Regions from separate parts of the uncultured Gilvimarinus sp. genome, predicted to be linked through region 1. Evidence: predicted binding sites of a transcription regulator. Region 1 holds the regulator's gene; each other region holds the start of a gene.
What was found. The regulator LexA, encoded in region 1, represses DNA repair genes until DNA is damaged. The targets are predictions, from matches to a motif close to ACTGTNTNTANANACAGT.

Region 1 (9,705 bases):
AGCGATAGACTGGATGCGCAACCGGGATTTAAAGTGTTGTTTCACGAGGCGTGGCGGCAAATCGTTGTCGATGAAAACAACTCGCCATCGATACTGGTGTTTGGCGGTAAAGAATTTGGCGAGCACAGCGAGCTAGAAGGCAGCGTCAATATAAACGTATCTCGCTACCTGCACATCAAGACCAACCTGTGGCTAAGCGAGTTTCAAACCAACGCAGGACAAAGCCGCAACCAGTGGCCAGTGCTGCCGCAACAACCACAAAAGCGGTTAGCGCAACAGACGAATAACACCGAGAGCCAATATTTACTGGATAGCAGTCACTCGCCGAGTAACGCAAACTCGTTTAGCTTTAGTGACAAAGACGTAAACTCCGCTTTAAGCGATTTTCTCGCCGCACCCTATGTGCCTCGCGAGATTATCACCATGACCCAAGCACGCCGAATGCGCAGCGACGAACTGCACTATTTGGATCACCCAAGAATGGGCGTACTGATTAAGATACTGCCCTACACGCCACCTAAAAAAGCGCCTCAACGAACAGCTCCGGCGACCCCGCCGACCAGCAACAGCGCCCCCTGATCGGCGGTGAGTCGTGCGGCGACTGCAAAAGCCGCCGCACAGAGCATCAGCACAACTCGACGTCGTTTGCCTGCAGGCCTTTCTCGCCCTGCTGCACCGCAAACAACACACTCTGGCCCTCGGCCAAAGAGCGATAACCCTCACCGCGAATGCTGCGATAGTGAACAAAGACATCTTCACTGCCCTCGCCCCGAGTGATAAAGCCGTAACCACGAGCGTTGTTAAACCACTTTACCGTACCCGATAATCGTTCTGACATAGCTAACCTCTCTTATTTTTATGTCTTGTCAATCTTCAGCACCAGCACCCATTGGGCTACTAGCGGGCAACCCCCACAGCTGCCCTGCTCTTTTGTACGCGACTGGTCGGTTATTGTCCACATCCGGCGGTAAATGTTGTGAAACAAAGCAAGTGAGGCGCGGCTTAAAACACACCAAAGAGAAAACATTAGAGCCCTAGGCGACTAAGGCAGAGCAAAAATTCCGGGGGCGTTGCGCAACCGGCCGCGATAATCCATCCCCCAGCCATAAACGTAGCGATCGGGTATATCAAAAGCGACGTAATCGGCCGCCACAACAGCGGGGGTCGCTGTGTGCTTATGCAATAACACGGCCGAGCGCACGCGCGCTGCACCAAGCTCCAGGCAGCGCTGCGTAACAGCGGCGAGTGTGGCACCGGCATCTAAAATATCATCCACCAATAACACCTCGCGAGCGCGCACCGACTCTGGTGGCTGCCGCTGCCAAATCAGCGCATCAGTGGCCCGGTCATCGCGATAGCGACTGGCGTGAACGTAATCGAGTTCAATATCTACGGCTAGGGCCGGTAATAAATCACCACCAAACACAACCGCGCCATTCATAATAAACAGCACCACCAAGGGTTCCGATAAGTCATTGTAATCGGCGCTAATACGCGCACCGAGTGCCGCAGTAGCCTCGCGTATGGTCGCCGCGTCCAGCAGACACTCGGCACCGTCAACAGCCCAAGGGTAACCACTGGCGTTTAGGGCATTGCTCAACGCTCTGCCCCGGCGTTAAGCGATGCCTCGTTAGCCGCCTCTTGCGCCACCATCTGCACTTGATCCGGAATATGCAGCGTACGGGTTGGAAAGGCACACTCTGCACCGTGGCGCTCAACAATTGCCATAATCTGCAACAGTACATCTTGTTTAACCGAGTGAAAGTGCACCCAGTTAACCGTCTTGGTAAAGGTATAGACAAAGAAATTCAGTGACGAATTGGCAAACTCATCAAAATTAACGATCAGGGTCTGGCTTGCGTCAATCTCGTCATGGGCTTCCAGCATCGCTTTCACATCAGCGACAATGGCGGCGACTTTATCGCCATCTTCGTAACGCACGCCAATGGTTTCGTATATACGGCGATTAAACATACGCGACGGGTTTTCAACCGAGATTTGCGTGAAGGTTTGATTGGGGACATACAGCGGCCTTTTATCAAAGGTACGAATACGGGTTAGACGCAGACCAATCTCCTCTACCGTGCCTTCAATGTTCTGATCCGGTGAGCGAACCCAATCGCCCACTTTAAAAGGCCGATCCATATAAATCATCAGACCGCCAAAAAAGTTAGCCAGTAAATCTTTCGCCGCAAAACCCACGGCAATGCCGCCGATACCGCCAAACGCCAACACCCCCGATATGCTGTAACCGAGCGACTGCAGCAGCACCAAAGCCGAGGTGATCACAATCGCAATTCGCAACAGCTTACCGACTGCCATCACCGTGGTGGGGTCCGATGGCTTACCCTCGACTGGCTCAAGAAAGTTGCGCTCGCTGTACTTAATCAGACGCACCAAAAACCACGTAAGCAGAACAATCACACCAATGCGCAACACAGTGTCGGCAAACGCCAGCAACGACTCCTCAGTGCCGTTTTGCGCCAGCTCTGCGGCTAGACATAGACCCACCAGCCAGATTAAGCAGCGCAGCGGCTTAAGCGCCGATTCGACCACGGTATCGTCCCAGCGATTGCGTGTTTTACTCGCGTGGCGCATCAAATAATTAAGAATCACTCGCGCCAAGGTCGCCAAAAGCAGCGTTGCCAACACCACCGCAAACACCTTTAACACCCACAGGCGGTCGTCATTAACCAGCCCTTCGTACCAGCCTTGCAACTGCTCCATCGATCTCTCTCCTACTCACGCTGACCCTGAAAGGTCTTTTTCGGGCCGCTAGTATAACCAACCGCCCAGATAATTGTCATTGCCAACAACTGGATGCTTGCACAGTAAAATTAACTGTATATAATCACAGATACTGTACAGCCAAACAGTGCGCGGAACGCCGACGAACACTTCGTGCAATGGCACTTGAGGCCACGCACGCTGTTACCGCCATACATCAACCCAAAGGTAAGGGATATGCAAAACCTAACGGCACGCCAACAACAGGTTCTGGAGTTAATTAAAAGCTACTCCGATGAAACCGGCTACCCACCCACCCGGGCCGAGATTGCCCGCATGCTGGGCTACAAATCGGCCAATGCGGCCGAAGAGCACATTAAAGCGCTCGCCCGCAAAGGCGCAATTGAGCTAATCCCGGGGGCCTCTCGCGGCATTAAGCTACCCGAAGGGCAGCAGGGCTTACCCATTGTAGGGCGCGTTGCGGCGGGCAACCCGATACTTGCACAAGAGCACATCGAGAATTACTGCGATATCCCGCCCAGCTTTTTTCATCCCCAAGCCCACTATCTGCTTAGCGTACAAGGCATGAGCATGAAAGACGCGGGGATTCTCGACGGCGACTTACTGGCCGTACACCGGACCGATCAAGTGCACAACGGCCAAATTGTCGTTGCCCGCATCGAAGATGAGGTGACGGTAAAACGCTTTAAGCGCGAAGGCAACCGCGCACAGGTTGAGCTCTGGCCCGAGAACCCCGACTTTGACGTCATTGTCGTCGATCTGCGCGACCAGAGTTTTAGTATTGAAGGTCTAAGTGTAGGAGTCATTCGCCGTGAATAATGCACCGAGTTTTCCCCAACAGCACTCAACGCAAACAGCGTCCACTAACGCCGGCCTTACCGAGCTGGTGTTAGCTCAAGGTGCCGCCAGCAGCTGGAGCATGATATTGCCCATGGTGGCCCACCTATGCCGCCAAGACAGCCAGCGCTGGCTCACATGGGTAACCTCAGAGCCGCTGCCAGCCGAACTACTCATCAGCTTTGGGATCGACCCACTGCGTTTACGCCAAGTACACTGCCGCGATAGTGATCAGCAACTTTGGGTCACCTGGGATGCACTTGAGCTGGGCAACAGCCATACCGTTATCGCCAGCCCCGGCGCTCTTAGTCAAGGGCAAGAGCGCTACCTAGAGCAAGCGGCCTACGCCGGCAACAGCCAGGCGCTGATTTTACGTTATCGCTAGTCAAGCCCGACAAGTAACGCCAGGGCTGAGTAAACGCCGAATTACTGTATAAGGGACAAGGACCTAAGGAAGGGGGAACAACAGGTTAGCTAAAGGCCGACAGGAGTGTTTTGCAAGCTCGCAAAAAGCAGGCAACCGCCAGCGCACCCTAGTGCAGGGTTCGCTCGCTGTACAATTCTGACTCTGGATCGTCCGAAAGCTCTTCAGGGGGCGTGTCGGCCAGGTCGCCGGCCACTTCCATACCTGCCTCAATCATGGCTTTCGCCACATCAAACTTACCATCGCGCATAAATGACAGCGACTCGGCCGAAAACCGAATACTCACCAAAGGCTCGCCATTTTCATCGGCGCGCTGTAGCACAACATCACCATTGGTTAGCTCGACAATTTCATACAAAGAAGCTGACATGGAGTCTCCACCTGAGCAAAAGACAGGTATTCAGTTTTAACGAAATCGAATGATTCGATCATTCTAGCACTTTTGCCCGCGACGATAAATGCAAAGCCACTCCCCACACTGAGCCCACCCCTTGGATGATGGCAAAAACGCTTCGGGCGCGGCTAACCCTAACGCAAGGCTCAGAGGCCTGAGCCGCTGCAAGTGAATTGACGAAAGCTAAGTGAGCGGTAGCCTCAAAACGCCCGCTGCGGACGTGTTAACACTCAGTCGACGACTGCCGATGGCGCTCTATTGTTGCCTGAAGCTCGTCCAGCCATTGCGTCAGATGGGCACGGCTTAAGTCGACTAAAGGGGTATCATCTAAGCGCTGAACTTGAATCAAATGCTCAGAGTTGGCATCGGACGCCCAGCAGGCTCGGTAGCTGGACAACAGCTGACTCAACCAAGCATCTGGCCGCTGCGCCAACTGGCACAACTCGGTGACTTCCGCCGGTTGCTTACCTAGGCGCTCCAATGCTTGACGGGCATCCACCTCAGTATCAATGGCGGCAATAGAACTAACCCCGTAATAACCGCACAGCTCGCGCAGATAATGTGTATAGCCACAACACAAATGAAACAGCCCCGCCTCAAGTATCGCCTGTTCGGCAAACGGGGTACGCTCCGATGACGTTGCCAGCTCGGCCAGTAACACGCGGGTACTGGCCAGCCGGCGATTAACCTGCGCAGTTAGTGAAGCCACTTGCTCTCCTTATCTCGCGCTGAGCTATTTGTTCGGCACCCATTTGCCGCCCTGGTAAAAGGCTTTCCAGCCACTGGCCTTGCCGTCAACCTCTGACTGCACATACTGCTCTTTGGTTTTACGCGAGAAACGAATCACCGTCGGCACACCATCTGGATCTGCCACGGGCGCTGAGAATAAGAACGTATATTTAGGGTCAATCTCTTTTTTATGGGGCAAAATTTCGGCCACCAACGGCGCTCGCGTCTCGCGGTTTTTGGGGAAACCGCTAGCCGCCAAAAACAGACCGGATGCACCATCACGCAAAATATAGGTATCGTCCACTTTTTGACAAGCAAGTTCGGGCATTGGCACCGGGTCCATTTTGGGTGGTGCCGCCTCACCGCTTTTCAGCAGTTTGCGGGTATTTTTACACTCGTCATTCGTGCAGCCAAAATATTTGCCAAAGCGCCCCGTTTTTAGCTGCATCTCACTGCCGCACTTATCGCACTCTAAGGTCGGGCCTTCGTAACCTTTTAACTTAAAGGTGCCTAGTTCAACCTCGTAGCCTGGGCAATCTGGATTGTTGCCACAGATATGCAATTTGCGTTTTTCATCAAGCAAATAGTTATCCATGGCGGTGTTACAAATTTGGCAGCGGCGCTTAGAGCGCAGCTGGCGCGATTCGGCGTCTTCATCACCGTCGACATCCACAGCCTCATCACCCGAGACAAGATTCATGGTGTGCTTACAGCGCTCTTTGGGGGGCAACCCATAGCCAGAACAGCCTAAAAACACACCTGTAGAGCCCGTGCGAATTTGCATGTCGCGGCCACACTTTTCACACTCAATGTCGGTGTTGGTCGGATCATTGTGGCGCATACCGCCCGACTCTTCACTTTGCGCGCTCTGTAACTGACCGATGAAATCTGCGTAAAACTCATCCAAAAGCTGGCGCCAGTTTTTGCCACCCTCGGCCACCACGTCGAGCGATTGCTCCATATTGGCCGTAAAGCTATAACTCATTAAGTCTGAAAAACTTTCACTTAAACGCTCGGTAACAATATCGCCCATTTTTTCTGCGTAAAAGCGACGGTTCTCTAAGCGCACATAACCGCGATCTTGAATGGTTGAAATAATAGATGCGTACGTCGATGGGCGACCAATACCTTGCTTTTCAAGCTCCTTCACCAAACTCGCCTCAGAAAAGCGCGCGGGGGGCTTGGTAAAGTGTTGAGACGGGTCGAGTTTTTCCAGCGGTAGCTCATCGCCAACTTTGACCTCTGGCAACACGACATCTTCGTCTTTTTTTGCGATTTGCGGCATCACTCGGGTGAAGCCATCAAAACGAATAACCCGACCGCGGGTGCGAAGCTCAAAATCGCCGGCCTCAACCACAATCGAGGTGCTGGTGTATTCGGCATTGCTCATCTGGCAGGCGACAAATTGCGACCAAATTAGTGTGTACAAGCGCTCGGCATCGCGCTCCATTCCCTTTAAATGAGCGGTCAACACCGTGACGCTGGAGGGGCGTATCGCCTCGTGCGCCTCTTGCGCACCCTCTTTGCTCGAATAACTTCTGGGCGCTTCAGGCAGGTAGCGCTTGCCGTATTCATCTTGAATATACTCGCGGCAAGACTCCACCGCTTCTTTGCTCAAGTTGGTTGAGTCAGTACGCATATAGGTGATGTAGCCCGCCTCATACAAGCGTTGAGCCAACATCATGGTCTTTTTAACCCCAAATCCTAAGCGGGTGCTCGCCGCCTGCTGCAAGGTTGAGGTAATAAAAGGTGCCGAGGGTTTAGATTGGGTTGGTTTATCTTCGCGCTGGGCGACGTTAAAACTGGCGTCTTTAAGCTTGGCAACCGCCGCCATAGTATCGGCTTCGTTGTCGGGCCTAAAGGTTTTACCGCCCTGCTTTTTAACCTCAAAACGAATTTGATCGCCCGCTTTTGCCACTAAATCGGCAAAGAGGTTCCAGTACTCTTCGGGTACAAAGGCGCGAATTTCACGCTCGCGCTCAACCACCAGCTTAACCGCCACAGATTGCACACGCCCGGCCGATAGTCCGCGGGCGATTTTGGCCCACAGCAATGGCGAGACCATGTAGCCCACCACCCGGTCGAGAAACCGGCGTGCTTGCTGGGCATTAACACGATCAATATCAATGGGGCCGGGATTTTCAAACGCGTTTTGAATCGCTGTTTTGGTAATCTCATTAAACACTACCCGGCGATAACGAGCATCGTCGCCACCAATAGCCTCACGCAAATGCCAGGCAATAGCCTCTCCCTCGCGATCCAAATCCGTCGCGAGATAGATAGTGTCGGCATCGGCGGCCAACTGTTTTAGCTCGGCAACCACTTTTTCTTTACCGGGTAAGATCTCGTAATGCGCAGCCCAATCGTGGGTGGGGTCAATCCCCATCCGGCTAATCAATTGTTGCTGGCTTTTTTCGGCCTTATGCTTGGCTTTGGCTTCGGGGGATAGCTTACGCGTGATAGCCGCTTGGCGGGCCCGCTCTTTTGGGTCGACTTTTTTGCCGCTGCCACTCGTGGGCAAATCGCGAATATGACCGACACTGGATTTAACAATAAAGTCACGCCCCAGATATTTGTTAATGGTCTTCGCTTTTGCCGGTGACTCTACAATAACCAAAGATTTACCCATAAGCGCTCTACTTTCCTTCCGTTACATCGGCAACTGTCTGTACCCCTGCCCAACTGGCAGCTTAGGTTTCGGTGGCGCACTCAACAAGTGCAAACTACGCCTTCAAGGTGGGCATATATAAGTCCTGTGTCCACGCCGGTCAAGCGTGGATGTTTGCCACTACCGTCAATCTTGGCCTATAAGTATGGCTCCCGCGGGGCAAATTCAAGCCCATAGCGACATTCAGCCCGCCCCAACAAACAAAACACAAGCGACTGTTTTTTATAGACTTTTTATAAAAAATAGCGTCATCTTCAGCTATACAACGACACAGCGGCAAAAACACCGCGAACAAACCACGAAAAAAATTTGAAATTTTTACCCGCTACAGCCTTTATTTGGATTGACATCAAGCTAAGTCGCAATGTCTTGCCCACAGCTGGCGCGTACAACGAGCCTAAAAAGAGGGCATCTTGTAACCGAGGGTATATCGCTAGCCGGCAAGATAGTGCAGACACTTCAGCAACTGATCAACCTCTTGCTCGCCGCCCGTTTCCCCCCAAAAAATATCTAACTGGCGCCCCGTCGCACGCAAGCCAATAACACCTTTAGGCAGCATCTCCAGTACACCTTCGATATGGCGCTGAAGCGGCTCTGGAGGCTTTTGCCCAACAAACAGCCACCAGCTGGCCAAATGACTCTCGTGAGCGTAACGCGCTCGCATTAACGTCCAGCGCGTGGCTTGCGGTGTATCGCTCACCAGAGAATATACTGGCATTGCCCCCGGCGCCTGCGCATCGGTGGGCAGTTGCGGCGGCGGCAAAATACGAACGGACAACCCCTTGCGCTGCGCGTAACCTCGCAGCTGCTCGCGCCGACGTTGGCCGCGATTTGGCTGTATCATTGCAACCGGCCCAACAACCATCGCGACAACAAGCACGATTATAATAATGGCGTAGATATTCATAGTATTACCCGCTGGCGAAATCTGGAGAAATCATCCATGCTTAAGACATTAGACACAAGTAGCACGTAAGGAGCCTTGTATGAGTTCATACCAACATATATTGGTGGGCCTTGACCTTACCCGTGAGTGCCCCGATGTTTTGCATAAAGCGGCTATTTTGGCCCACGCGTGTGGCGCTAAACTAACGGTTGCGCACGTCATTGAGCCGCTGACCTTTGCCTATGGCGGCGATATGCCAATCGACTTATCAGAAGTACAAGATCAGCTGCAAATTAAAGCCGAGCAAGAGCTGCTGCGTCTTATTAAGAATGTCGACTGCACAATCGAGCAAGAACACGTTTTGGTGGGACAGCCGGCAACCGAGTTGCACCATTTAGCCAAACAAATCAACGCCGACTTAATCGCCGTAGGCAGCCACGGCCGAAAAGGCTTTGCGTTACTGCTCGGCTCTACCTCCAACAGCGTGCTACACGGCGCCAGCTGCGATGTGCTGGCCATCCGCGTCGAGCGCAAAGAGGACTAAGCACCTTGCAAAGCCCCAGCGCCTAAACGTTAGCGTAGGCGCGCTTAACCACCCATGTCTTCAAGCTCTGCCCAACGCTCAAAGCAATCATCCAATTGCTTTTGTACCTCGGCTACTTGGCGCAAATGCTCATCCACTTGCTCGGCCGGTAAACTGTAAAAATCGGGCTCTGCCATTTGCAATTGCAACTGTTCAATGTGCGCTTCGAGCTTTTCAATTTTCTCGGGCAATGCATCAAACTCCCGTTGCAACTTGTAAGAGAGCTTTTTAGCTGGCGGAGATTTCGCTGGACTAGCACTTGCTGGCGCTGGCGCCGAGCTACTTTGCGCCGCGGGCTGCGCAGTGCCACCACCAGCAGCCGCGCCAGGCTCTACCCACTTGCCACCTTGTCGCAACCAGTCATCGTAACCGCCAATGTATTCGCGAACCTGACCGTGCCCCTCAAGTGCAAAAACACTACTCACCAAGTTGTTTA
Region 2 (9,705 bases), on a different contig from region 1:
TGGTGACACCCAGTAAATGTCGGGCCGGTTGGCGTCAACATAATCGCGATAAGTGCTATCGCCGGTTGTCGCAAATAAGTAAATAGCCGCCGCGAGCTTTTTGTCCTTGCGGCCACTGTTATCCACCTCTTGCTCGCCGGCGGCTACACCATTATCTGAGTTACGGAATGTCACTGAGGGGTTGGCATCCGCCCAGCGCCAGGCATCGATCGCCCGCTGCTGTAAATGGCTGGCGTAGGTCTTTAGCGTATCATCATCAAATTGGGTAAATAGCTCGGCGCCGAAGGCAAAGGCCGCCGCTGCGGCCAGTGAGGCGTTGGTGGTCGCCGGACCATAGACGCTGGGACCATCGGCGCTGGAGGGTGGGCTGCCGTGATCTAATCCCATCACCGAGAGTACTGAGCCATCGCTTTCTTGCATTTTAACCAGCCAATCCATGCCCCATTTTATTTCATCGACTAAATCGGGGATGCCATTGCCGGATTCGGGCAGGTTGAAATCATCGCTCCAAATGGCCGGGCGATCATTGTAGGTTTCCATTAGGCTGAGCAAATAACCCGCGTGCCAGCTGGTGTATTTATTATAATCGCCGGCATCATACCAACCGCCGCTTAAATCCCGCTCGGTACTGGCATCATCGGTAGCGTTATACAAACGCGCCTCGGTATCTTGCCCCGGTTTCATATGGCTGGCCTCGTCGGCCCAGGCCGCCTCGGCGAAGGGTGTGCGTTTGGCAAAACCGGCGCGCTGGTAAAAGAAGGTGCGCACGGCTTGAATGAGTACGGGACGGTAAACATCGCTGCCAATACGAAATTCGGCTGAGCGCAAATGGTTGTCCGCATCGACTATTACATAGTCGCCGGGCTCGCGTACGCTACTAAAGTCCAGCCACCAGACTTTATCGCCTGAGGTGGTGTTTACCTCGCCATCGCCCCACACGACGGGGGAGCCCGTAAACACGATTTCACCACTGGCTATATTGACCACTTGATAGCTTGCGCCCGGGGTATACTCGATACCGGCGTCAAAACCTTGCTCGGGGCGGCGCAGCACCGCCGTTTTACTGGAATTAGGTAAATAGCCGAATTGGTCAACAACAATGCATTTGACGACTGGCAAGGATTCGGTTGATGGCTTCACTGTGGTGTCAACGCCGCAACCGCGCGCCGTTAACTCGCCCGCTGCGCTAGCGGACGAGAAGGCGCTAGACGCAAGGCTACTGCTTATGGATGACGAGCTAATCGCACTAGAAACTGTGTCGCTGTTTGCCGCAGAGCTGGAGCTGCGCGCCGGGGTGCTACTGGCGTTTGTAACAGAATCGCTAGCGCCGCCCCCTCCGCCGCAGCTGGTGAGAGTGGCCGCTAGCATGTGAACGACGATTAACCGCGCAATACCCATAAGGCTTTCCTGTTATCGTTTTTATGGTCAAGAGTATTGAAACCCTATCGGACTGCGATGTTTTTGTAAATATAAAATCGGTTTTTATACTTGATTTTCTGATGGTGCCGCTTGTACGGAGGGGGCGGCGCTCAGGCCTGAGTGGTGACGTGTGCTAAGCACGAAAACTTTGATGGCTTGGTTGAGCGAGTGACTGCTTAGTCAATAAGGGGCTATGAGCGACAGTAGAAACTTGAGAGCGTCTTAGTCTAGCTATCAGTGTGAGATTTACAGGCATAAAAAAATCCAGAATTTCACTGAAATTCTGGATTTTTTGTAGGCCAATAACACGGCTGAGGTATTAGCGCTCTAGGTATTGCAGTTTGCCTTCGACGCCATCCCACTCTTCGGCATCGGCCGGAGCGTCTTTCTTCTCGGTAATATTGGGCCATACCTCAGATAACTCGGCGTTCAGCTCCAGATAAACCTCTTGCTCTTCGGGCAACTCATCTTCTGAGTAAATAGCGTCTACCGGACACTCTGGCTCACACAGAGCGCAATCGATACACTCATCTGGGTGAATAACCAAAAAGTTGGGCCCCTCGTAAAAACAATCGACCGGACAAACCTCGACACAGTCGGTGTGTTTACATTTAATGCAGTTATCCCCAACTACGAATGTCATTGTGCAGACTCCACGATTACAGGTGCTTGGTGCGTAAAGGGGGGCATTTTACCAGCATTCTCAGTTTTTGGTAGATCAATTGTCATGAATTCAGCTGTTTTAAGCGATACAAAGCCTCTAGTGCTTGTCGCGGGGTTAGCTCATCTGGGTCGATCTCGCCCAGCGCTTCAATGGCAGGGTTGCTGGGGGCGTCAAACAGGCTGGGTTGTAACGGCGACGGGCTAGGTGCACTTGTCGCTACCGAGGTCGGGCGCTCGTTGTTCTCGAGCAGCGTCAATTGCTCGGCGGCGCGCTGCAGCACGGCGGTGGGGATGCCGGCTAGCTTGGCAACTTGAATCCCGTAGCTTTTACTCGCTGGTCCCTCCTGCACTTTGTGCAAAAATACAATATTGTCTTTGTGCTCGGTGGCGTTAAGGTGCACGTTGGCAATATGCGGCAGACTTTCGGGTAGCTCGGTCAGCTCAAAATAGTGGGTGGCAAATAGCGTGAAGGCGCGTACGTTTTCGGCCAAATGGCGGGCGCAAGCCCAGGCCAGTGCCAAACCATCAAAGGTGCTGGTGCCGCGGCCAATCTCATCCATTAATACCAGGCTGCGGTCGGTGGCATTGTGCAAAATATTGGCGGTTTCGGTCATCTCAACCATAAAAGTCGAGCGGCCACCGGCCAGATCGTCGGACGAGCCAATGCGGGTAAAGATCCGATCGACTAAGCCGATTTGTGCTTTAGCTGCAGGGACAAAACTGCCCACGTGGGCGAGCAGCGTAATAAGCGCTGCCTGACGCATGTAGGTCGATTTACCGCCCATGTTGGGGCCGGTGACAATCAGCATGCGGCGCTCGTCGTTAAAGTCTAAATCGTTGGGGACAAACGGCCCGTCTAATACCTGCTCCACCACTAGGTGCCGGCCATCTTTAATGTCGAGCCCCGGCGTGTGCACCAGCTCCGGTCGGCACAGTTCTAAGTTAATTGCGCGCTCGGCAAAGTTGGTGAGTACGTCTAACTCGGCGACGCCGCCGGCGGAATCTTGCAGCGCAATCAAGTGCACATTGAGTTTTTCGATCAGCTCATCGTACAGCGCTTTCTCGCGGCTGAGGGCTCGGCTCTTGGCCGAAAGAGCTTTGTCTTCAAACTCTTTGAGCTCGGGGGTGATAAAACGCTCGGCATTTTTTAACGTTTGCCGGCGAATATAATCGGCCGGTGCGCCAGCCGATTGCGCACGGCTTAGCTCAATGTAATAACCGTGCACCCGGTTGTAGCCCACTTTAAGGGTGTTAATACCGGTGCGCTCGCGCTCGCGGGTTTCCAGGTCGACCAAATATTGTCCGGCGTTATTGCTGATGTTGCGCAACTCGTCCAGCTCACTGTCGTAGCCTTCGGCGATGACGCCGCCGTCGCGAATCACCACCGGTGGGTTTTCGACAATCGCGCGTTGCAGCAGATCGACCAGCTCTGGGAATGTCGCGATCAGTTGCGACAGCTCAAGCAATCGTGGCGACTCGCAGGATTTAAGCGCGGCTTGTAGCTCGGGATAGCAGGCCAGCGATGCGCCTAGCCGAGACAAGTCCCGCGGCCGCGAGGAGCGCAGTGCCAGCCGGCCTAAAATGCGCTCCATATCGCCAATGCGCTTAAGCAGCTCGCGCACCGGTTCAAACTTGTAGTTGTCGGTTAATACACTGAGCGCTTCTTGGCGTTCGACTAATGTGTGCATATCTCGCAACGGGCGATTCAACCAGCGCCGCAGCAAGCGTGCGCCCATGGCGGTAGCGGTGTGGTTAAGTACGGCAAATAAAGTGTTTTCGTCGCCGCCGGTCAAATTTAGATCGATTTCTAAGTTGCGCCGCGTGGCGGCATCTAGGGCGACGGCTTCATCGCGATTTTCGTAGGCCAAGCCGCGAACATGGGGTAAATCCGTGCGCTGGGTTTCACGCGCGTAACCCAGTAGACAGCCGGCGGCGGCGATGGCGCTGTCTAAATGGTCGCAGCCAAAGCCCGATAAATCCTGCGTGCCAAACTGGCGGGTCAGCAGCCGCTCGGCGGTTTCTAGCTCAAATTCCCAGGGGCCTCGGCGGCGCACGCCTTTGCGATTCTCGGTCAGCTCGGGTAACTCTAAGTCATCACTGATCAATAGCTCGGCGGGGCTTAAACGCTGCAACTCGCCAGCGGCGGCATCAAGGCCGTCTACCTGGAGCACCAAAAAACGGCCACTGGCCATGTCGAGTGAGGCAATGCCGTAAGTGTCATTATTGCGGTGCAGCGCTACCAGCAAGTTGTCGCGGCGCTCGTCCATTAGTGCTTCGTCGCTGACGGTGCCGGGTGTTACCACGCGCATCACTTTGCGCTCGACCGGCCCTTTGCTGGTTGCCGGATCGCCAATTTGCTCGCAAATGGCGACCGATACGCCCGCGCGCACTAAGCGCGCCAGATAACCTTCGGCGGCGTGATAGGGCACCCCTGCCATAGGTATAGGCTCGCCGCCGGATTTGCCCCGCGCGGTCAAGGTCACATCCAGCAACTCCGAGGCTTTTTTTGCGTCGTCAAAAAACAACTCGTAAAAATCGCCCATACGGTAAAACACCAGTTCGTTGGGGTGTTCGGCCTTAATTTTAAGGTACTGCTGCATCATAGGGGTGTGAGCGGTGGCGTCAGATTTTGCGGGCATAATATTCCGTGCAGTTTTGGGTGAGCAAAAACAGTAGCTGCGCATTTTACGGTAATCATAATGGACTTGCACTGAATGAAGGCCCGGAATACCTTAGGCCACCATTAACCGTTGATTAGTCGGTAGCCGCTGAGGGTTTACCGTAAAGGAGTCATTATGTCTGAGGCTAAAGCGGATGCGACGCTGCAACATTTGGCCGCTGAGTTAGGCGCGCATTTGGCCGAGCGCGGTTGGCGGGTAAGCACCGCTGAGTCGTGCACGGGCGGCGGCGTGGCCAGTGCGATTACCGCTGTGGCGGGCAGCTCGCAGTGGTTTGAGGTGGGGTTTGTGACCTACGCTAACAGCGCGAAAGCGCGTTTGCTGGGGGTTAAAGAGGACGTTCTTGTGCAAGAGGGCGCTGTTAGTCGTGTCGTGGTCGAGCAAATGGTGGCGGGCGCGCAGGCGGCCAGCGGTGCCCAGTTGGCGGTAGCTGTCAGCGGTGTTGCCGGGCCCGATGGCGGCACGCGAGATAAACCTGTGGGCACGGTATGGTTTGCCTGGGCTGATGCGACGGGCGCAATTGTCTCAGAGTGCTATGTTTACCAAGGGGATCGGGCTCAGGTGCGACATCAGGCCTGTGTAACCGCGCTGCGTGAGCTGGTGAGGTTGGCGAAAGTGTAAATACTACTGTATAAATCAATAGTACTGTTTTCTTATACAGGCTTTTACTGTATGCTCGCTAGCATAGCCTGACAATGAACCCAGCGCTTTAAATGTGGGTCACAACGATAACAGGCGATACGCGAATTTTGAATTTAACGTTGAGGTGTGTCATATGGATGCGAATAAAGAGAAGGCGCTACAAGCGGCTTTGAGTCAGATCGAACGTCAGTTTGGTAAAGGTACCGTGATGCGCATGGGTGACCGTGAGCATGTGGCGATTCCCGCTATTTCTACTGGTTCTCTCGGCCTAGATGTGGCACTGGGTATTGGCGGTCTGCCTAAAGGGCGAATTGTCGAAATTTACGGCCCCGAATCGTCCGGTAAAACCACCTTAACGCTGCAAGTAATTGCCGAGGCGCAACGTGCTGGCGGTAACTGCGCCTTTATTGATGCCGAGCACGCCCTAGACCCAATTTACGCCGAGAAACTCGGTGTAAAAGTCGATGAGCTGATTATTTCGCAGCCCGATACCGGCGAGCAGGCCTTGGAAGTGTCCGATATGCTGGTGCGCTCGGGCGCCGTTGATGTACTGGTAGTTGATTCGGTGGCGGCACTAACGCCCAAGGCCGAAATTGAAGGCGAGATGGGTGATCATCACGTTGGCTTGCAGGCGCGCTTGATGTCGCAAGCGTTGCGTAAAATCACCGGTAATATTAAAAACGCCAATTGTTTGGTGATTTTTATTAACCAAATTCGTATGAAAATCGGTGTTATGTTCGGTAGCCCCGAGACCACGACCGGCGGCAACGCGCTTAAATTTTACTCATCAGTACGTCTTGATATCCGCCGGATTGGCTCGGTAAAAGATGGCGATGAAGTTACCGGTTCGGAAACTCGCGTTAAGGTGGTTAAAAACAAAGTGGCGCCGCCGTTTAAGCAGGCCGAGTTTCAGATTCTGTACGGTCAGGGTATTAACCGTTTGGGCGAGGTTATCGACTGTGGTGTTAAGCTGGGCATGGTGGATAAAGCCGGCTCTTGGTATAGCTACAACGGTGATAAAATTGGCCAGGGTAAAAACAATGTGGTTAAGTTTTTACAGGAGAACCCCGATGTGGCCAAAGAGCTTGAGGGCCGAGTGCGCGCTGAGATGCTAGGCACAGCCGAAAAACCTGTTGAAGGCGAGGTCGTCGAAAAAGAGCAGGAGCAAGAAGCCTAACCGTCAGTACTGTTTAAAAAAGCCGCATTTAGTGCGGCTTTTTTGTGTTTACTGTTATGTATTGCCGAGTGTCATTGTGTAGAAAATACGGTGAGCGAACATCAGGGGCGCGATGTGAATACTGATATAACGCCAGAGCAACTGACAACCAAGATGCGCAATAGCGCGTTGGGTTCGTTGGCCCGGCGTGAGCACTCGTGCTACGAGTTGCGACACAAGCTGCTACATAAGTTTTCCGACCCTCAGCGCACGGAAGAGACAATCGCGTGGGTGAGTGAGCTTGGTTATTTAAACGATGAACGCTTTGCTGGGATGTTTGTGCGCAGCAGCATTGGTAAAGGGCGTGGTCCTGAGCGGATTAGCCGGGAGCTGCAGCAAAAAGGGGTAGCCAGTACGGTGATTGCCGATGCCTTGGCGGAGAATGAAACCGATTGGGTAAGTTTGGCGGAGGAGATTCTCAGCCGTAAATTTCCGCACCCTGTGCAAGATTACAAAGATAAAGCCAAGCGGATGCGCTTTTTGCAATACCGCGGTTTTTCTATGGCGCATATTGGCGAATTAATGTGATATCAAATCATAATAAGTAAAAATATCATTAAGGCTATTGAGTCGTGACGCTACCCTTACCTAAAGAGCACCCAACGGCCGTAGTGGTCAATCAAGAGCCTTATGTTGCGCTATTTGACGACTATTTATCGAGTCTGGAGATCGACACCTTAAAAGTCATGGCGCGCGCTCAGTTTAAGCAGGCGTTGGTCAGCGGTGCCGCAGGTGGTGTCGCGAGTGCCGGCCGCAGTGGTCGCAATTGCTGGATTAAACATCATGCTAATCGAGTGGTATCCGGGTTATCGGTACGGGTGAGTAAATTGGTGGGAATTCCACTGAGCCATGCCGAATCACTGCAAATGATTCACTACGAGCCGACCCAAGAGTACGCAGCACATTTTGATGCATGGGACCCTGAAACCGAGCGCGGCCAGCGCTGCATGAAAAAGGGTGGTCAGCGTTTGGTGACTTGCCTGTTGTATCTTAATGATGTCGACACAGGTGGGGCCACTGGGTTTCCGGCGCTAGGGCTTGACGTCGCAGCGCAGCGCGGCGCGGCCGAATGGTAATGTTTTACAATTGTTACCCAGGTTCTAATAAAAGGCATCCGCATAGCTTGCACGGGGGCTTACCCGTGCAGCGCGGCGAGAAATGGGCCTGCAACTTATGGTTTAGGGAAGGTCCTGTTCAGCCCCACGTTAAAGCGCGGGTCAAAGGTCGTTAGCGTGACGTTTGAATTTGCTGCCTAAAGCCCATAAAAACGCTAACACGGCACCGCTTAAGGCCCCGTAAACATGCGCGATGGAAACTACTGGCCCGGCAATTAATACCTCGGTAGCACTATTGCCGCTGGGAATAATCTGCTCGTAACAGAGTTTAATAATAATGGCGATAATCCCCGCCCAGCCTGCCGGTTGGTTTTGCGCGCACAGTGGTGCGAGTCCAAATACTAATAAGCCATGCAGCACTCCCGATAACCCGACATAGTAGCTAATGTTGGGCTGCCAAATATACATTGCGAGGGAAATGCTCAGGGCGATTAAAACGCCGGCTGTTATCCAAGAGCGCCGGCTGCGCTCGATTCCAACCCAAAAAATAATGAGCCAAAGCCCCGCTAGGTTAAGCAGCGCATGTATCAGGTTAAGGTGCACCACGTGAGCGGTTAGCAGGCGCCAAATATGCCACTGGCCGATGGCAGAGCGTTGATATTGCAGTGCTGGATTAATGTTTTCAGCAACAAGGGTGAGGCCCAATATCAATAGGGCACTGGAGACCATAAATAAGGCGATTGCAAGATGTCGTGAACGCATGACGTTACTATAGCGTAAATATGGCCTGTGAATACACGTTGCAGCGCCATGAAGTATCTCTTGCTGGTGGCACTACGGTTAACCTGCCGGGTGGAGATGTCTGTTACTGCCCCCATAGACCGCATGCGCGCTAACTGGCATAATCAGCGCCCAATTTTCATACACATGCCCAGATGACATTCCCGCACAGGGAGCTTGCCATAGGTGGGTGTGCGCCTATCATCCCGACTGAACTCAGAGGATTGCTATGCAACCATCGGTGAAACCGCAAAACCCTAACTTCTCATCTGGCCCCTGCAGCAAACGTCCGGGCTACGACGTTAACCAGCTAGACCTTGCAACGTTAGGTCGCTCACACCGCTCAAGCTTGGGCAAAGCGGCGCTCGGCCGTGCGTGTGAGCAGACCGCTAAAATGCTGGGGTTGCCCGAGGGCTATCGCGTGGGCATTGTCGCCGGCTCTGATACTGGTGCCGTTGAGATGGCCATGTGGTCGATGCTGGGTCAGCGCCCGGTGGATGTAATGCAGTGGGAGTCGTTTGGTAAAGGCTGGCTCACCGATGTGACTAAGCAGCTTAAGCTGGACAATGTCACGGCGCTTGAGGCCGATTACGGCGAGCTGCCAGATTTGACCAAGCCCAATTTTGATCACGATGTGATTTTTACCTGGAACGGCACCACCTCGGGCGTAAAAGTGCCCAACGGTGACTGGATTGCCGACGACCGTGAAGGCTTGACCATTTGCGATGCCACCTCGGCGGTGTTTGCCATGGAGCTGCCTTGGGAGAAGCTCGACGTTATCACCTTTAGCTGGCAGAAAGTGCTGGGCGGTGAGGGCGCTCACGGTGTGCTGATTTTGGGGCCCCGTGCAGTTGAGCGGTTAGAGACTTATACACCGCCCTGGCCTATGCCTAAGCTGTTCCGTATGACCAAGGGCGGCAAGCTGATTGAAGGTATTTTTGAAGGCGCGACCATCAACACGCCCTCTATGTTGTGCGTGGCCGATTACCTGGATGCGCTGGATTGGGTTGAGTCCATCGGCGGCACCAAAGCGGCCATCGCTCGCAGCGAAGCAAACTTAGCGGTATTAGAAGAGTTTGTCGCCGCCAACGATTGGATCGAATTCTTGGCCGCCGATAAAGCCACCCGCTCTAACACTAGCGTGTGCTTTAAGCTCGACGCGACCGAAGATCAAGTCAAAGCGCTGGTTAAGCTGTTAGATAAAGAAGGCGTTGCTTACGACATCGGCGCTTATCGCGATGCGCCTCCTGGG
Region 3 (9,705 bases), on a different contig from region 1:
AATCGCGCGGTCGACACCAGCACAAAAACCGCGTGGGTTAGCCAATTTAATTTGCATAGTTGAAACCTATGGTTTCTGGAAAACGGGATACGGGGCGTGTTCAGCGCTCTCCGTATCCCGCAAAATTAATGTACCTGAGCCGGCTCGATTTGCAGAATTGCCACCTTAAAGGTGATGTCCCGGCCCGCCAGCGGGTGGTTAAAGTCAACCGTAACTTCTTCATCATTAAAGTCAACCACGACACCCGGCAGCTCGGTATTTTGCGCATCGGCAAATGACAACATTAAACCTTGGCTTAACTCCAGCTCCGGCTCAAAGTCCGAGCGCGGGATTGTCTGGATGTTATTGGGATTATGTGCGCCGAAGCCCGCCTCGGGTTTAACGGTTAACTCTTCTCGGGCACCTTCACGCAAACCAAACAACGCCTGCTCAAACCCTTTTAAAAGTTTGCCATCGCCCACCGTAAAAGTAGCTGGCGAACTTTCAAAATTGGAATCCACCAACTGGCCATCGGGTAGCGCTAACGAGAAATGTAGCGTCACACGGGTACCCGGCCCAACGGTCAAATCACGCATGGCCATCACCTTTGCTCGCCTTACCGGCAGTCTCTTTTTTAGCGTTAAACAACATATCTACAATTAACCAAAAAGCACCAAAACAAATGGCAGAATCTGCCAAGTTAAACGCCGGAAAATAATTATCTTGATAATGCACCACGATAAAGTCGACTACGTGACCAAGCACCACGCGATCGTACAAGTTACCTAACGCACCGCCTAAAATAAACCCAAGCGCCATCGCCTCAATCCAGCGGGCTTTTGGCAAACGCGCCAACCAAATCACAATCACCACGCTAAACACGGCAGCAATAGCGGTAAAAAACCAACGCTGCCAACCACTGGCGTCGCTTAAAAAACTAAATGCGGCGCCTGGATTGTGCAGCAAGGTAAAATTAAAAAACGAGGTAAATGCCACAGGCGAGTTGTAATCCAAACTCGCCACTACCGCCGTCTTACTCCACTGATCCAACAAGAACACAATGGCAGCCAATAAATACCAGCCCCACGGATGCGCTATCTTTTTCCACATAGCCAAGCCCCTTAGGCGTAGTGCCGAACTTCACCGGCGCCATCAATGTTATCAGCACAGCGCTGACAGATTTCCGGGTGAGCCGCCACGGCGCCAACGTCAGCGCGAAAATGCCAGCAACGTGCGCACTTAGGTTGCTCGGACTTGCTCACGGCAACGCGTAAACCTTCAACGTCGGTTGCAATCGCATCATCGCCAGCGCTACTTAATGGCGCCAACGTGGCCGCCGAGCTGATTAAGATAAAACGCAGCTCATCCCCAAGCAACGCCAGCTGGCTCAGCAATTGTTCATCGCAATAAAGCGTTAACTCTGCCGACAAAGAGCCACCGATTACGCCTTCACCCCGTTTAGCCTCCAACACTTTGTTGGTAGCCGCTTTAACATCAGCCACCTGCGCCCAAAAATCATCGCCCAAGCGGGTGTCGATACACTCGGGCAATGCAAACCATTCGGCGGTAAACACACTGCTTTCAGGCTTGCCGGGCAACTGTTGCCACATTTCAAAGGCGGTAAAGCTCAGCACCGGCGCAATCCAACGAGTAAACGCCTCTGCCAAATAATACAGCGCCGTTTGCGCCGACCGACGCGGACGTGAATCAGCTTTAGTGGTGTACTGACGATCTTTAATAATATCCAGATAAAAACCACCCAGCTCAACCACACAAAAATTATGCAGTTTTTGATAAACCTGATGCAGCTGGAAGTTGTCGTAGCATTGGATCAACTCTTGTTGTAGTTGACCGGCGCGGCCCACCACCCAGCGATCAAGTGCCAGCAACTCATTTTCCGCCACTAGATCGGTAGCTGGATCAAAGCCGTTTAGGTTAGACAAAATAAACCGCGCGGTATTGCGAATACGCCGGTACGAGTCAGCGGTGCGTTTTAAAATTTCTTCCGAGACGCTCATCTCTGAGCTAAAGTCAGTGGCCGCCACCCACAGGCGCAGCACATCGGCGCCCAAGTCATTAAAGACTTTTTGGGGCGCGACGGTATTGCCTATGGACTTAGACATTTTTCGGCCATCGGCATCGACAACAAAACCGTGGGTCAAAACGGTTTTGTACGGCGCTGTACCGTTCATGGCCATTGCCGTTTTTAACGATGACTGAAACCAGCCCCGGTGTTGATCGGACCCCTCCAGATATAAATCGGCCGGGTAGCTTAAGCATTCGCGCTGCTGAAGTACGGCATAGTGCGTAACCCCAGAGTCAAACCACACATCCAAGGTATCGGTTACCTTGTCGTATTCGTTCGCCTCATTTCCTAATAAGCTCGCCGCATCTAGGTCGTACCAAGCATCCATGCCGGTTTTTTCCACGTGCAGCGCGACTTGCTCGATTAGCTCGTCCGTACGCGGGTGCAGTGCGCCGGTTTCTTTGTGGACAAACAAGGCGATCGGGACGCCCCAAGTGCGCTGACGGGAGATACACCAATCGGGACTGGACTCCAGCATCGAGTCGATACGTGCGCGCCCCCAGTTGGGCACCCACTGCACTCCCTCTACCGACTTTGCGACCTGGCCACGTAAATCGTTTTTGGTCATGCTGACAAACCATTGCGGCGTCGCACGAAAAATTAACGGCGTTTTGGTGCGCCAGCAATGTGGAAAGCTGTGGGTGATTTTACTTTCAAAAAACAATGCGCTCTTTTCTTTGAGCAGGTCGATGACTTTTTCATCGACTTTATACACATGCTCACCGGCAAACACCGGCACATGATCGCGGTACAGACCATTATCATCGATATAGTTTAGTGTACCAATGTCGTATTTACGTCCCACCACAAAGTCGTCCATACCGTGATCGGGCGCTGTGTGTACACAACCAGTACCCGCATCAAGGGTAACGTGATCACCCAAAATCACCGGAACTTGGCGTTCATAAAACGGGTGCAGCAAGTTTTGCCCTTCAAGAGCGGCGCCTTTGGCTCGGCCTACCACGGTAAAATCTTCGATGCCGGCACGCGCCATAACCGACTCATACAGTCCTTCGGCCATCACTAAACGCTCGCCCGCAGCCGCCACAACAACGTAATCCAACTCAGGGTTAACACTAACGGCCTGGTTGGCCGGCAGCGTCCAGGGGGTCGTGGTCCAGATCACCACCGACAGTGGGCCACTGCCGCTCAAATCATCAATCGCACTGGCGGCGGCATCTTGGTCGGCAAAAGCAAATTTCACATCGATGCTAAACGAGGTTTTGTCTTGATACTCGACCTCGGCTTCGGCCAGTGCCGAGCCCCCCACCACAGACCAGTAAACGGGTTTAAAACCCCGCTGCAAGTGCCCATTGTCGACGATTTTGCCCAAAGCGCGAATAATATCCGCCTCAAACTTAAAGTCCATGGTGAGGTAAGGGTTGTGCCAGTCGCCCAACACACCCAAGCGCATAAAGTCTTTACGTTGACCATCAACTTGGCGCGCGGCGTACTCGCGGCACTTTTGTCTAAATGCTTTAACGTCTAACTTAACACCGGCTTTACCGTGTTTTTTCTCGACGTTGTGCTCAATCGGTAAACCGTGACAGTCCCAGCCCGGCACGTAAGGGGCATCAAACCCACTTAGGGTTTTGCTCTTAACGATAATATCTTTAAGGATCTTGTTAACCGCATGACCAATGTGAATATCGCCATTCGCATAGGGCGGACCATCATGCAAAATGTACGATTTACGTCCCTTACGCGCGGCACGGATCTGTTCGTACAGACCCTCTTTGGCCCACGCTTTGAGCATCTCGGGCTCGCGCTGGGCCAGGTTGGCCTTCATGGCAAAAGACGTTTGGGGCAAATTCAAGGTTGCTTTGTAATCAGTCATTGTCTTCAGTCAAATGTCAGTTAAGAGTGGGTAATCCAGTGGACGCTGGTGGCACGGCAGCAAAATAAGCCTGGGCGCCACGAATATCATCCTGCAATTGTGTGGTTAGTGCCGCAAGCGATGCAAATTTTTGCTCGGCTCGTAACCGCTGGTGAAACATCACCTTTATAGGCTGACCATAGATGTCTCGGTCAAAGTTTAACAGGTGCACCTCCAATAGGGGCTCCAGGTCTCCCGCTATGGTGGGCTTTGCCCCGACGTTAGCAACACCAGAGTAACACTTGCCATCGGCCAACTCGGCACTGATCACAAAAACGCCCGACAGCGGCGAACGATAGCGCTGCAAGCGGACATTGGCCGTAGGCACGCCCAACTGACGACCCAGCTTTTTACCGTGACCGACCCGGCCACTGATCGCGTAGGGCCGACCAAGGCAGGCCTCAGCCCGGGCAAATTCACCGGCCTGCAGGTGTTGGCGAATCCGGGTACTGCTCACTCGCTCACCGGCGAGGGTTAAGGTACAAGTATCGGTGACCCCAAAACAGCCCTGCGCGCCAACACGTTGCAACAGCTCGTAGTTACCCGCACGATCACAGCCAAAGCGAAAATCATCGCCCACCACAAGATGACGAATGCCCAGGCCATCGACCAACACCCGGTCGATAAACTGGCGCGCCGTCAAACTGCGAAACGCCTCGTTAAACTGCAGGCACAACACTTTATCGACACCGGCGGCAAACAGCGCCTCAAGTTTTTCACGCAGGCGCATCAGCCGCGCCGGAGCCCGCTCCCGAGAGAAGTACTCGTGGGGCTGGGGCTCAAACAAAATCACCACAGAGGGTAAGTTAAGGCGCTCGGACACGCCTTTGAGTTGACGCAGTATGGCCTGATGCCCCAGGTGAACACCATCAAAGGTGCCAATGGTGGCCACAGACCCCCGATGGCGCTCGCGCAGGTTGTATAAACCGCGAATAAATTCTGGGGCCTGACTCTTCACACGGAACCTGTTGACGGCGGAAAATCTGACGCGTGAGTATACAGCAGCAACCTTAGTGGCGCGAGACGTGGCGCAAATTCGACGGTTTAAAACCCGTCAACAACAACCCGGCTAGGTAGACGATGGCCCCCGCAGCACACACCAGCGCTAGGTGCCAAATTCGCTGCCCAGCCGACCAAACCTCCCAGTCACCCCAAACGAGCATTAGCGCCACCAGCACCACGGCCATAGCAACATTAGCACACGCCATTTGCAGCCCAAGCGCCGGCCACCCCTGATGGCGCCAATAGACACCTAATTTTCGCAAACCACGGTACAGTAAAAAGCTGTTGACGTACGCGGCCAGCGACGTCGCCAACGCCAAGCCCACGTGGCCGATCTGCCAATAAAAGTGCAGCGGCAACACAAAGGCGATGTTCAACACCATATTCACCGCCATAGCAATAATGCCGATACGCACCGGTGTTTTCATGTCTTGGCGCGCGTAAAAACCCGGCGCTAGTACCTTAATGAGCATAAAGGCCAACAGCCCCAATGCGTAAGCGCGCAAGCTAAGCGCCGCCATAGCGGTATCGGCGGCGCTCGTCGCGCCATACTGAAACAAAGTGACCAATATCGGCTCGGCCAGAATCACCAACGCGACAATGGCTGGCAGAGCGATCAAACAGATCAACCGCAGCGCCCAGTCGAGTGTGTGAGCAAAGCTGCCCGGGTCGCGAGCGGCGTGCTGGCGCGACAAATTGGGCAAAATCACAGTCGCAATGGCAATTGCGAACACCCCTAGTGGCAAATCGGCCAAGCGCTCGGAGTAATACAACCAAGAGATACTGCCTCCGGGCAGCAAAGACGCGATAATCGTATCGAGCATTAGATTGATCTGACTGACTGACACCCCAAACAATGCTGGCACCATCAACGCTAAAATACGCTTTACCCCCGGGTCCGCCCAATCCAGCTTCGGCGAAGGCAGTAGCTGCAAGCGCGCCAAAAACGGCAACTGAAACACAAGCTGCACGACACCAGCCGCCAATACCCCCCAGGCCAACCCCAGCGCGGGTGGGTTAAAGTGCGGCGCCGCCAACAACGCCGCCACAATCAAACACACATTCAGCAACACGGGGGTAAACGCCGGTACCGCAAACTGGTCGTAGCTGTTAAGAATCGCGCCAGTAAGCCCTGTTAGCGAGATCAACATCAGGTAGGGAAAAGTAATCCGAATCATATCGGTGGCGAGTGCAAACTGCGTTGGATCAGAGTGAAAGCCGGGGGCAAACACCGTTGCTACCAGTGGCGCGCCCAGAACCGCCAGCGCAGTTACCAGCAGCAAAACCAACCCCAAGCCGCCCGCAACGCGATCAATCAGCGCTTTTACCGCCGCCAGTGTGCCCTGCGAGCGATACTCCGACAACACCGGCACAAACGCCTGAGCAAATGCCCCTTCAGCAAATAATCGGCGCATAAAATTTGGGATTTTAAAAGCGACAAAAAACGCATCGGCGCCACCGCCGGCGCCGATAGTGTGAGCGAACACCACATCGCGCAACAGCCCCAGCACCCGCGAGGCCATCGTCATAACCCCTACTTTACTGCTAGAGCGCAGCAAACCCGGGCGGGCAACCGCACTTTCCGCTGTTTTAGGCTCCGGCGTTTCTGTCACACTTCACTCACTTATAGCATCAATATCGTGCGCCATTATCGCTAGCCCATCGGCAAATGAACAGGGCAAATCACCCACCCGGAAGCCATTCGCTTGACATTGGCACCGCAAAGAAATACTGTACATTCAAACAGTATCGCAATGGAGATTAATCATGGCTGTAGTCGCCGTTTGGAAATGTGACCGGGATGGAAAGATGTTTGATGATAAAAAAGCCGCCGAAGCCCACGACAAAATGCTCGAACTGGCCGCTAATATTACCGAACTGATCGAAACCTCGGTTAAAGGTATTAGCGAAGAGCACAGCGAAGCCATTGGCATGCTGCTGGCTGGCAAGAGTGACGTGCTGGCCCGCGCCTGTAAAGGCAAGCCCGAGCTGCTGCTAGAAGAGACGCCGGAAGATAGCGTAACACCACTGGCTGCCAATCAGTAAAAGCCGGCCGCGCGACAATGCTCACCACAGTGCTGGGCGACTCCTCCACGGGTCGCCATTCCACACAGCACTAGGCCTGTTGCCACTAACAGGCATGTCGCGGCAGTACACCGCTTCCACAACGTACTGTCGCTTGCTTGACCGCCGCATTCCCTCAACGGTGCGGCGGTTTTTTTAACCCCACCTAACCACTGCCCCACTCTGCGCCCTCGGTTATTTTGCGCTATTATCCACGCCACATATCTTTTGCTGCCACTGCCTACACAAGGAGCCCCTATGCTCACCGAGCTGCCACTACTGCCTGCCGACCCTATTTTAGGCTTAAGTGCCGCCTACCACGCCGATACCAACCCAGACAAAGTCGACCTAGGGGTTGGCGTGTACAAAACCGAACAGGGAAACACTCCAATTTTAGCCTGTGTGAAGCAGGCTGAAGCCGAGCTCTACCAAAACGAGTCCAGCAAGGTCTATACGCCACCGGCCGGCGTGCCAGGAGCCAACCGCGCAGCCGCAGCGCTGGCTTTTGGCGAGCAGCATGCGGTGGTTCGCGATCAACGGGTAGCCACCATTCAAACCCCTGGCGGCTGCGGCGCCCTGCGGGCCGCTGCCGAGCTTATTGCCAAAGCCAAGCCCAACGCCACCATTTGGGTCAGCAACCCGACATGGGGCAACCATGTTCCATTATTGAGCAGCGCCGGAATCACCTTAAAAGAATACCCTTATTACGATTTTAACCGGCAAGCCATCGATTTTGACGCAATGTTGGAGGCCTTACAGCAAGCCGGCAAAGATGATTTAGTCCTGCTGCACGCCTGCTGCCACAACCCGAGTGGGGCTGATTTAACCCCTAACCAGTGGCAACAAATTACCGAGCTTGCCGCCGAGCGCGGCTTTACGCCATTTATCGATATGGCTTACCAAGGTTTTGGCGACGGCATCGTCGAGGACGCTTACGGCGTGCGACTCATGGCCGACCAGCTGCCTGAGCTGATCCTTGCCACGTCTTTCTCAAAAAACTTGGGACTTTACCGCGAGCGCACCGGCAGCCTCAGCATTGTTGCGCCTTCCGCCACCGGGGCGGCGGCCAGCCTGAGCCAGATACTGAGTATCACCCGCGGCCTATACTCGATGCCACCGGCCCACGGCAGCTCGCTGGTTGACATTATTTATCACAGTGAAAGTTTGCATGCCCTATGGCTACAGGAGCTAACCGATATGCGCGAGCGCATCAGTGGCTTGCGCGAACAACTGGTGGGCGCACTCAATAGCACCCAACAGCAAATGGACTTTAGCTTTATTGCCCAGCAACGAGGCATGTTCAGCTTTTTAGGGTTAAGTACCGCGCAAGTGACTCGCTTAAAAAATGAGTTTAGCGTGTATATGACCGATAACAGCCGCGTAAACATTGCCGGCGTTAACAGCGCCAACCTCGACTATGTAAGCCGGTCTATCGGACAAGTGTTAAGCTAGCGCTCTTGGCAGCCGGGAAGGGTGAGGCGCCTGCCGAGCCAATCACACCAGCTAAGCGACAATAACGTCCGAGATATAAACTACCGTTTGCACCGGCGGCACCCGACCTGCAGCGGCGCCGCCTTTACTTACCTGAGCGCTACCATCAAAGACTGCACCCGTGGTGCAGCCATCTAGAACGTTAACCGCAAACGCGCGAGGTAAAGGTTTACCCCTCTTCCGGCGGCGGCAAAGGCGTTGCGCTATCCACTTTTAACACTGCCCGCTGTAACATCACCGAGTTAGGGTAAGTAACGGTGTTGCCATCATCTAACCGGATAATGACGTGAAACATGGTGATCTCGCTGATAACACCGGTCATTTTAAAGTCCGGATCAAGCACTTGAATGCGATCGCCCACTCGGTAGGGAAAACCAAAAAAGATAATCACACTGGCGGTGATATTGCTTAATATGGACCACTGGGCAAACAGCGCAATCCCCACAACAGCAAAGATCGACGACAAAAACAGCGTGACATCGCCATAACCTAACCCCAGTACCAAGCAGATAACCACAATGGCGCAGAACAGCAGCGCAAAATGCGTGACTTTGTTGATGTACTCCACACGATACAAGCTGACCGAGCGTTTAATGGCGAGATCCCGCACCACTCGATCCACTAACCGCGCCAACAACAAAAAAACCACTATACAGCCACTTAGCAGCAACACTTTTAACACGCCACACTCCTTTCCAACTCAGGTAAATTTGAATACTGTACAAGCTAAACGCCACCAAGGTAGGCAGGCGGCTATGCTAGGCTATTGCCCGTCACGCAACAACAGGATTAAACCGTTATGTCCCTACTGTGTATCGCCCACCGCGGCGGCCCCGGCAATGATTTACCCGAAAACTCACTTGCCGCAATTACCCGTGCACTTAACAGCGGCTGCAGCGGTATTGAGGTAGATGTATGGCACTTACAAAATAAGCTATACATTACTCACGACCACCGCTTGGGCCGGGTTGCCAGCGGCAGCGGCGCACTATGGAGCTGTAGCCGAGAGCAGCTCGACAATGCCCGGCTGGATAACGGCGAGCCGTTACCAACGCTGCAACAAGTTCTCGAGCTCGTCGGTGAGCAATGTTTATTGAACATCGAAATTAAAAATGCCAATGCCGCCGATGCCGTCATCAAAACCCTACAAGAGCAACGTGCAACGACCGGCGGAAGCCTAGAGCACATTATTTTATCAAGCTTTAAT

Region 2: recA (recombinase RecA) is a predicted target of LexA. The motif match lies at 5,405-5,422, and genes of this name have one in related genera.
Region 3: AACY82_RS06155 (YebG family protein) is a predicted target of LexA. The motif match lies at 6,674-6,691, and genes of this name have one in related genera.

The regions. Positions count from the first base shown of each region.
Region 1 covers NZ_CAXAUC010000001.1:922,719-932,423, forward strand. Annotated here, with positions in the region: gene AACY82_RS04060 (CsiV family protein) at 1-579, shown strand, start outside; gene AACY82_RS04065 (cold shock domain-containing protein) at 626-838, opposite strand; gene AACY82_RS04070 (hypoxanthine-guanine phosphoribosyltransferase) at 1,043-1,600, opposite strand; gene AACY82_RS04075 (mechanosensitive ion channel family protein) at 1,597-2,727, opposite strand; gene lexA (transcriptional repressor LexA) at 2,965-3,567, shown strand; gene AACY82_RS04085 (hypothetical protein) at 3,560-3,970, shown strand; gene AACY82_RS04090 (hypothetical protein) at 4,119-4,379, opposite strand; gene AACY82_RS04095 (DUF6586 family protein) at 4,627-5,112, opposite strand; gene topA (type I DNA topoisomerase) at 5,137-7,761, opposite strand; gene AACY82_RS04105 (hypothetical protein) at 8,234-8,644, opposite strand; gene AACY82_RS04110 (universal stress protein) at 8,787-9,230, shown strand; gene AACY82_RS04115 (ATP-binding cassette domain-containing protein) at 9,275-9,705, opposite strand, start outside.
Region 2 covers NZ_CAXAUC010000003.1:97,352-107,056, reverse strand. Annotated here, with positions in the region: gene AACY82_RS07500 (glycoside hydrolase family 9 protein) at 1-1,140, opposite strand, end outside; gene AACY82_RS07495 (hypothetical protein) at 1,142-1,372, shown strand; gene fdxA (ferredoxin FdxA) at 1,739-2,062, opposite strand; gene mutS (DNA mismatch repair protein MutS) at 2,145-4,721, opposite strand; gene AACY82_RS07480 (nicotinamide-nucleotide amidohydrolase family protein) at 4,878-5,381, shown strand; gene recA (recombinase RecA) at 5,536-6,579, shown strand; gene AACY82_RS07470 (regulatory protein RecX) at 6,694-7,146, shown strand; gene AACY82_RS07465 (hypothetical protein) at 7,191-7,694, shown strand; gene rrtA (rhombosortase) at 7,836-8,435, opposite strand; gene AACY82_RS07455 (phosphoserine transaminase) at 8,683-9,705, shown strand, end outside.
Region 3 covers NZ_CAXAUC010000002.1:361,088-370,792, reverse strand. Annotated here, with positions in the region: gene ispH (4-hydroxy-3-methylbut-2-enyl diphosphate reductase) at 1-57, opposite strand, end outside; gene AACY82_RS06180 (peptidylprolyl isomerase) at 126-575, opposite strand; gene lspA (signal peptidase II) at 568-1,089, opposite strand; gene ileS (isoleucine--tRNA ligase) at 1,101-3,902, opposite strand; gene ribF (bifunctional riboflavin kinase/FAD synthetase) at 3,919-4,899, opposite strand; gene murJ (murein biosynthesis integral membrane protein MurJ) at 4,952-6,556, opposite strand; gene AACY82_RS06155 (YebG family protein) at 6,711-6,989, shown strand; gene AACY82_RS06150 (amino acid aminotransferase) at 7,266-8,459, shown strand; gene AACY82_RS06145 (mechanosensitive ion channel family protein) at 8,668-9,180, opposite strand; gene AACY82_RS06140 (glycerophosphodiester phosphodiesterase) at 9,298-9,705, shown strand, end outside.